One region of the Shewanella sp. M16 genome, then DNA from elsewhere that is predicted to be linked to it. Evidence: predicted binding sites of a transcription regulator. Region 1 holds the regulator's gene; the other holds the start of a gene.
The links. The regulator FliA, encoded in region 1, starts transcription of late flagellar genes. The targets are predictions, from matches to a motif close to CTAAAGNTNNNNNNNNNNNNGCCGATA.

Region 1 (4,434 bases):
CCCTATCTGGTGTCGTTCTCACAAAACTCGATGAATCTGTGTCGTTAGCAGGGGCATTAAGTGTGTTGATCCAAAACGGATTACCATTAAGTTATATTACTGATGGACAAAGAGTTCCTGAAGATATGAAAGTTGCGGATACCCTAGATTTAGCCCAGCAGGCACTCGCAGCGTTAGATAGTACAGAACAACAATCATTACAAGACACAGCGTGGTCAGATAATATGGCCTGTGCATTTGAGTAGATTTATGACCCTGGATCAAGCAAGTGGTTTACGTATGATGAATCAACCCTATAACGAAAAAGTGAAAGTAATCGCGGTCACTGGTGGCAAAGGAGGCGTGGGTAAAACCAGCGTTTCTATTAATACTGCTGTGGCATTAGCCGAAAAAGGCAAGCGTGTCTTGGTACTTGACGCTGACCTTGGCTTAGCAAACGTCGACGTCATGCTGGGTATTCGTGCCGAGCGTAACCTCTCTCACGTGCTCTCTGGTGATGCAGAGCTTGACGATATTATCGTGCGTGGTCCTAAGGGGATAGGCATAGTACCTGCCACCTCAGGAACACAGGGGATGGTGGAATTAAGCCCTGCGCAACATGCTGGATTAATCCGTGCATTTAGTGAGATGCGGACTCAGTTTGATATTCTAGTCGTAGATACTGCGGCTGGGATCTCAGATATGGTGCTCAGTTTCTCACGTGCTTCGCAGGATGTGCTAGTCGTTGTTTGTGATGAACCCACTTCGATTACCGATGCCTACGCCCTGATTAAAATTCTCAGCCGTGAGCATGGCGTGTTCCGTTTTAAAATAGTTGCCAATATGGTGCGTAGTTTACGCGAAGGTATGGAATTATTTGCTAAACTCAGTAAAGTGACCGACAGATTTTTAGATGTTGCACTTGAATTAGTCGCCACGATTCCATTTGACGAAAACTTACGTAAATCAGTTCGTAAACAAAAATTGGTGGTTGAAGCTTATCCTAAATCACCAGCGGCGATTGCGTATCAAGGATTGGCAAATAAAATTTTGAGCTGGCCTGTGCCGCAGCAACCTGGTGGGCATTTGGAGTTTTTCGTTGAGCGTTTAGTACAACGACCAGATTTTCAAGAGGAAAAAACGAGTGAATAAAGCCGCTGCGTATACTTGTTTAGACAATAAATCGTCGATCGTTGAACAGTATGCTCCGTTGGTTAAAAGAATTGCGCATCATTTACTCGCCAGACTACCTGCATCTGTGCAGTTAGATGATTTACTCCAAGCTGGGATGATGGGGTTACTAGAAGCATCATCCAAGTTTGATGGTGGCAAGGGTGCGAAATTTGAAACCTTCGCCGGCATACGCATACGTGGAGCCATGTTAGATGAAATTCGTCGTGGCGACTGGGTCCCTCGTTCCGTTCATCGTAACAATCGTAAGGTTGCACACGCTATTGATGAGTTAGAGCAAGAACTGGGCCGTGATGCACGCGACACAGAAATTGCAGAAAAACTTGATATGACGCTCGATGAGTACCATCATATTCTTAACGATGTTTCTGTCGGAAAAATCATAGGGATAGAAGATTTAGGCGTATCTCAGGATATACTTACAGTGAGTGATCGGTCCGATGATGATTCATTTGAAGCATTAGCTGAGAACCAATTTCATTCTGCTCTGGTTGAGGCAATTAAATTATTGCCTGAAAGAGATGCATTAGTGTTATCCCTGTACTACGATGAAGCATTGAATTTAAAAGAGATTGGCGCCATTCTTGAAGTCAGTGAATCGCGGGTTAGCCAGATATTAAGTCAGGCAATGTTGCGATTGAAAGCTAAACTCAAGCACTGGACATAAGTATAATTATTAATCGAGCACAGAATGTCAGCTCACCGGAGGAAACCTTGGACAAGAATATGAAGATTCTCATTGTTGACGATTTTTCGACAATGAGGCGTATCATCAAGAACTTGTTGCGAGACTTGGGGTTTAATAACACCCAAGAAGCAGACGATGGCTCAACAGCCCTGCCGATGTTGCAAAAGGGGGATTTTGATTTTGTTGTTACAGATTGGAATATGCCTGGTATGCAAGGAATCGATCTGTTAAAAGCAATTCGCGCTGATGATTCGCTAAAGCATTTACCCGTATTAATGGTGACTGCTGAAGCAAAACGTGAACAGATTATTGCTGCCGCTCAAGCGGGAGTGAATGGTTATGTGGTTAAGCCTTTTACCGCTGCAACGCTGAAAGAGAAGTTAGATAAAATATTCGAACGACTCGCTTGAGCAAGGATGAGCTATGAAGTCACAAACATCAGGGCTCATCACGCTCGAGCAAGCTCAGCATTTAGTTGAATTATTAAGTGCAGGTGAGCAAAGTCAGGCAGATGATTTATTTCGGGAGCTTGCTGCTCCACTGCAACGAGAATTATTCGAAGAAGTAGGTAAATTAACTCGGCAACTTCATAGTGCGCTGATGGATTTTCAAGTTGATAATCGTCTTGCTGAATTAGCCAATACAGAGATCCCCGATGCCAAGCAACGTTTAAATTACGTTATTGACATGACCGAACAAGCTGCAAATAAAACCATGGATGCGGTTGAAGAATGTTTACCTTTGGCTAATGCCGTGACTGTAAATATTCAAAATGTCATGCCATCTTGGGACAGATTAATGCGACGCGAGATAGCGCTGACTGAATTTAAGGGCCTTTGTCACGATGTACAAGACCTTATGTCTCGTAGTGCAAATGACTCGACTCGATTACGTGAATTGCTTAATCAAATTTTGATGGCGCAAGATTTTCAAGACTTAACAGGACAAATAATACGTCGTGTTATTGATCTAGTAATGGAAGTAGAAAGTAATCTGGTTTCTATGCTGACGGTATTTGGTGAGCAACCTATGATTGAAAGTCAGATTGCTCAGAAAAATAATATTGAAGCAGAAGGCCCGATAATGAATGCCGAGCTTCGTCAAGATGTGGTAACGGGTCAAGACGAAGTGGATGATCTTCTATCGAGTCTGGGTTTCTAACTGGGAGTCAATTTGATGGCCTTTGATGTAGATGAAGAGATACTCCAGGACTTTTTAATCGAAGCCGGTGAAATTTTAGAGCTTCTGCAAGAGCAACTCGTTGCGCTTGAAAATAATCCTGATGATACTAACTTGCTGAACGCCATTTTCCGAGGTTTTCATACCGTTAAAGGTGGTGCTGGCTTTCTTAGCTTAACTCCCATGGTTGATGTTTGTCATGAGGCTGAGAATACCTTCGATTTATTGCGCACAGGCAAGCGTAGCGTTAACGCAGAGTTGATGGATATTATTTTGCAGGCTGTTGATGCAATTAATACCATGTTTGCGCAAACCCAACAGGGCGAGCAACAAGACCCCGCCGATTCAGGTTTGCTAGCGAGACTTAAAATGCTCAGTTCAGGTGCACCTTTGCCATCTGAAGTCGCTTCCGCCAAGGTTGCAGAGCCAGAACCTGTTGTTGAAGTCATTATTGATACTTCTACCCTTCAAGAAATCCCTGCTGATATAAGTGATAACTCATCTTCCATTGAAAATACGTCTTCAAGTATCGATGATATCAATGATGCTGAATTTGAAGCTTTATTGGATGCGCTTCATGGTTCAGGAAAGGGACCTGCGGTCGCTGCTACCACATTTGTATCTGAACCAGTTGCTGCAAAGCCTGCTGCACCAATTAAAACACCTTCAACATCAGGTGATGACATCACTGATGATGAGTTCGAGGCGTTACTGGATGAACTTCATGGCTCAGGTAAATTTAAAGCTGAGGCTGAAGTGCCTGTTAAGCCTAAGGTTGTGGCAACACCTGCGCCTCAACCGATTGTAGATGCTGATGAAATTACCGATGATGAGTTTGAGCGATTACTCGATGAACTCCATGGGAAAGGCGGAGCACCAGCTAAAGCTGAAGTAAAATCGCCTACGCCCCCTGTTTCGTCTGCTGCACCACATGTTCCTGCGCCAGTTAAAGCCGCAGTACCAGCTCCTGCTCCAGTCGTTGCTGCAAAACCTAAGGTGGAAATTGCGGTTGTCGATAAAGCACCTGCTAAGGCTAGCTCTGCGAATGTGCCTCAGGGTGAAACAACAGTACGTGTAGATACCGCACGACTCGACCAGATCATGAATATGGTGGGTGAGTTAGTGTTAGTTCGAAATCGATTGGTGAGCTTAGGCATCAGCCGTGATGATGAGGAGATGTCGAAAGCTCTCGCGAACTTAGATCTCGTTACTGCCGATTTGCAAGGCGCTGTGATGAAAACCCGTATGCAACCGATCAAGAAAGTGTTTGGTCGTTTCCCTCGGGTGGTACGTGATCTTGCTCGTACACTAAACAAAGAAATTGATTTGATCATGGTCGGTGAAGAAACTGACTTAGATAAAAACCTCGTTGAAGCGCTTGCCGATCCGCTCGTCCA
Region 2 (4,434 bases), on a different contig from region 1:
TTAGTTTCGAGCATTTTGGTGAAGCGCATGCGTACAGGCTTGCTCTTCATCATGATTTCTGGATACAGCTTTACAATAAACTTCATGGGATTTCCGCGGGCAATTTTAAAACAGCAAAATTGGTTAAAAGAATAATCGGGGGATTATATACCCAAGCAACCTAAAAAGGCGAGTTTCAGCGCACATAGCCAACAGCGACACAGGCCAAATTTGTGGCGTATTCATCGCGTATTAATGACTAAATCACGGCAGCTAATTAGGCTGAAATAATGTCAATAAAGCCTACTCGAGTGGTTTGAAGTGCCCTGCTTAAAATAAGTGATTTGAGATGAATCATTAACAATAAGTCGTTGAGGGATAGTTAAGGAAACTTAGGGATTACACACTCAATGTGATTAACGTAAAGCCCAAATGGATTTAAATCAACCACAGCGATTTGATGCATAACACGTTAACTAAAAAGGGAAAAGTCCACATTAGCTAGATAAAAAAGCCGCAAGATTATTGCGGCTTTAGATTGGGAGTATCTAAACACTTAAGGCGAATTACCGATCTGAATTTCTTCAGACTCCTTCGCTTTACCTTGCTCAATAGCAATTTCAACCCTGCGGTTACGAGCACGATTTTCCGGAGAATCGTTAGGCACAATCGGATTGTTAGACGCCATACCAACCACTTTCATTCGATTAGAATCAAAGCCGCTGACCTGTACTAACTCATGGGCCACTGCCACGGCACGTTTGCTGGATAAATCCCAATTAGAACTATAGAGCTCATCGCTTATTTGCATATCATCCGTGTAACCTGACACTGTGATGACACCTGGCACATCTTTTAACAATTCGCCGACTGAGCGCACCACAGGTTTAAATCGAGGCTGTAGGAAACCTGAGCCAGAAGCAAATGACCCCTTCTCACGTATACGAATAATAATCTGCTGACCTAATGACTCAATTTCAATCGCTCCATCGGTGATCTCTTTATTGAGCTCCTGCGCCATCTTCTTCACTTGCTGATTGATCTTTTCTTGCGCCGCTGCTGCTTCCGCTTTAACCGCATCGGCAACTTCTTGCGCCGTAGCACTCGCTTCGCCACCCCGCTGAGAACCATTTTGCTGCTGCACGCCGCCCGCACTATCGTCTTCACCCGCTTGGAAATCCAATACAGGTTCCGTCATTTCATTCGTTTGCTGGTTAATGATTTCAATCGGAGTCGGATCGGGGCGACCGGGTCTAAATTCTAAGGCAATGACAGAAGTCCCTTTCGGGATATCTTTAACTTCCACCTTATTTTGCACACCAAAGGCATACTTCATTGAGCCCGCGATCTGCTTAAACTTCATCACGTCCATTTCAGAAAATGACAATAACAATACGAAGAAACACATCAACAGCGACATCAAGTCAGCAAATGTTGCCAACCAGAGCGGTGCTCCGGGCGGTGGACAATTGCACTTAGCCATGGGCTACTCTCCGTCCGTTGTATCGATTTTACGATTTTTTTCAGCGAGATAATTTTTCAAAAAGCCTTCAATCACCCGCGGGTTTTGTCCGTCTTGAATCGCCAATACCGCATCCATAATAAGGTTACGATTGAGCATTTCCTCCCCCATCCTAAGCGTTAGCTTATCCGCGATAGGAAGACAAACCATGTTAGCAACCATAGCGCCGTATAATGTGGTTAACAACGCAACCGCCATCGAAGGACCAATAGATTTAGGATCCGCCATATTTGATAACATGGCCACGAGACCAACGAGTGTACCTATCATCCCCATCGCTGGCCCAACATCGCCAAAGGCTCTAAATATGCCAATCCCCGTACGATGACGTTCTTCCGTTAGAGCGATGTCCTTCTCTAGAGCTGCACGCACTACTTCACCATCATGACCATCGACTAACATATCGACAGCCTTTTGCATAAAAGTATTGCTAATTTGCGCTTCTTCTAATGCCAAAAACCCCCCTTTACGGGCAGCATCCGCCATAGTCACTGACTGTTCAATCAAGTCTTCTGGTTTATCAATCTTAAATACAAAAGCTTTCAAAGCAATTTTAACGGCGCTTAAAAACTGTTTAAGAGTGAACTTCATCATTACCACGAAGAAGGACCCACCGAACACAATCAGGATCGAGGGCACATCAACGAAAATCATCAAGCCGCCACTGGTCACCATAGCGCCGAGAATAAAACCAAAGGCTCCCACAATTCCGATTATTGTTGCTAAATCCACAACGGCTCCTCAATTTTCGTAATAAACGACATAATACTTACTCTGGGTAAGCAAGAACACTCAGTTATTCTACCGAATAAGATAATCCCACCGACACACATACGAGCCTTGTTTATCCAGTTAAAAATTACCATACAAATGATGATACTATTGTCAGTTATCGGACACACACTAAGCAAGTTTAGCGACAATTTATATTTTCTGGAAAAATTTCAGTAACAAAGCGTGCTATTGAGCAAATATCTTTAGTCTGAATTTGACCCTTACGCCGCCCTGATATACCTTGTGTCCGCTAAATCAAAGGAAACCTGAACGTGGCGAAGAAACCCGAAAATCTTAGTTTTGAAGAATCCCTTGGCGAACTTGAACGCATCGTTGCCGATCTAGAACAAGGCGATATCTCCCTCGATGACGCGTTAAAACAATTTGAACGTGGCATCAATCTCGTTCGAAATAGCCAAGCAAAACTCGAACAAGCCCAACAAAAAGTGGCCATTTTACTGAAACAAGACGAAAATGCGCCCCTATCCCCCTATGCCGTTGAGGGCGAATAAGCGTGTTAGTCAGTACCATTCAAGAATATCAACAACGAGTTGATGATCAATTAAAACAGCGTTTTAGTACGCTTGAAGATACAGCTCCCCAATTAAAAGCCGCTATGACTTACGGTGCCTTATTGGGAGGGAAGCGCATTCGACCGTTCCTCGTATACAGTGTAGGACGCATGTTTGGGGTCGAACTCGAAAAGTTAGATGCTTGCGCCGCAGCCATTGAATGTATCCATGCTTATTCATTAATCCACGACGATTTACCCGCCATGGACGATGACGAGCTCCGCCGTGGCCAGCCGACAGTGCATATCGCCTTTGATGAGGCGACGGCCATTTTAGCGGGGGATGCTCTGCAAACCTTAGCCTTTGAAATTGTCACCGAAGCCGTAGCAGGGATCAGCAGCGAACAACATATTGCTATGGTAAGAGTATTAGCCAAAGCCTCAGGTTATCGTGGTATGTGTGGAGGTCAAGCGATAGACTTAGCCTCGACCGATAAACATATTGATCTTAACGCGTTAACTCAGCTACATAATATGAAAACTGGCGCCCTTATCAGCTGCGCCGTTGAGTTAGCTTTGATCGCCGCAAACGCGCCAAAAGATCAGTATGCTGCTATGATGGATTTTGCTCGTGCGGTCGGACTCGCCTTCCAAGTACAAGACGATATCCTTGACATCGTAGCCACCACCGAAGAGCTAGGTAAACCGCAAGGCTCTGATACTGAATCGAATAAGAGTACGTTTCCACAACTACTTGGACTACAAGGTGCACAAGACACCGCCAAACAACTGATCCAAGAGGCACTATCAGCGCTGGCTAAATTGCCATACAATAGCCAGTTAATTGCAGACTTCGCCCGCTATATCATTGAGCGAAGAATATAATAAGAGTCGAAGTATCTCGCTATGAGTTTGGACATTTCTCAGTTTCCCGTGTTGGCGCAGGCCAACACCCCCAATGAGCTCCGCCAGCTTCCTCAGGCACTTTTACCACAAGTAGCCGATGAACTGCGCGAGTTCCTTCTTAAGTCTGTTGGCATGTCCAGCGGACATTTTGCCTCTGGGCTCGGCACAGTAGAACTCACTGTGGCACTGCACTATGTCTACAATACCCCCTTTGATCGACTGATCTGGGACGTAGGCCATCAAGCCTATCCCCATAAAATTCTCACGGGTCGACGTGACAAGATGCACACCATTCGGCAAAAAGATGGCTTACATCCTTTCCCATGGCGTGAAGAAAGTGAATACGACACTTTCAGCGTTGGCCATTCAGGCACGTCGATTAGCGCCGCGCTGGCGATGGCGATAGCTGCAGAAAAAGAACAAGCAGGTCGTAAAGTTGTAGCTGTGATCGGCGATGGCGCTATGACTGGCGGCATGGTGTTTGAAGCCATGAACCACGCGGGCGACTTGCACAATGACATGCTCGTGGTACTGAACGACAACGAAATGTCGATTTCAGAAAATGTCGGCGCCCTCAATAATCATTTAGCACAACTGATGTCAGGCCGTTTCTACACCACACTGCGCGAAGGCGGCAAAAAAGTGTTGAAAGGTATGCCAGTCATCAAAGAAATGGCCAAGCGCACTGAGGAACACCTCAAAGGTATGGTCGTTCCTGGCACTCTATTTGAAGAGTTAGGTT

Region 2: the regulator FliA is predicted to act here: its motif matches at 2,392-2,418, upstream of pomA (flagellar motor protein PomA).

Annotation. Positions count from the first base shown of each region.
Region 1 covers NZ_JAGTUL010000023.1:12,160-16,593, reverse strand. Annotated here, with positions in the region: gene flhF (flagellar biosynthesis protein FlhF) at 1-245, shown strand, start outside; gene KFE26_RS15405 (MinD/ParA family protein) at 250-1,131, shown strand; gene KFE26_RS15400 (RNA polymerase sigma factor FliA) at 1,124-1,837, shown strand; gene cheY (chemotaxis response regulator CheY) at 1,885-2,268, shown strand; gene KFE26_RS15390 (protein phosphatase CheZ) at 2,282-3,019, shown strand; gene KFE26_RS15385 (chemotaxis protein CheA) at 3,035-4,434, shown strand, end outside.
Region 2 covers NZ_JAGTUL010000012.1:75,101-79,534, forward strand. Annotated here, with positions in the region: gene thiI (tRNA uracil 4-sulfurtransferase ThiI) at 1-86, opposite strand, end outside; gene KFE26_RS10245 (flagellar motor protein MotB) at 536-1,462, opposite strand; gene pomA (flagellar motor protein PomA) at 1,466-2,233, opposite strand; gene xseB (exodeoxyribonuclease VII small subunit) at 2,548-2,787, shown strand; gene ispA ((2E,6E)-farnesyl diphosphate synthase) at 2,790-3,671, shown strand; gene dxs (1-deoxy-D-xylulose-5-phosphate synthase) at 3,693-4,434, shown strand, end outside.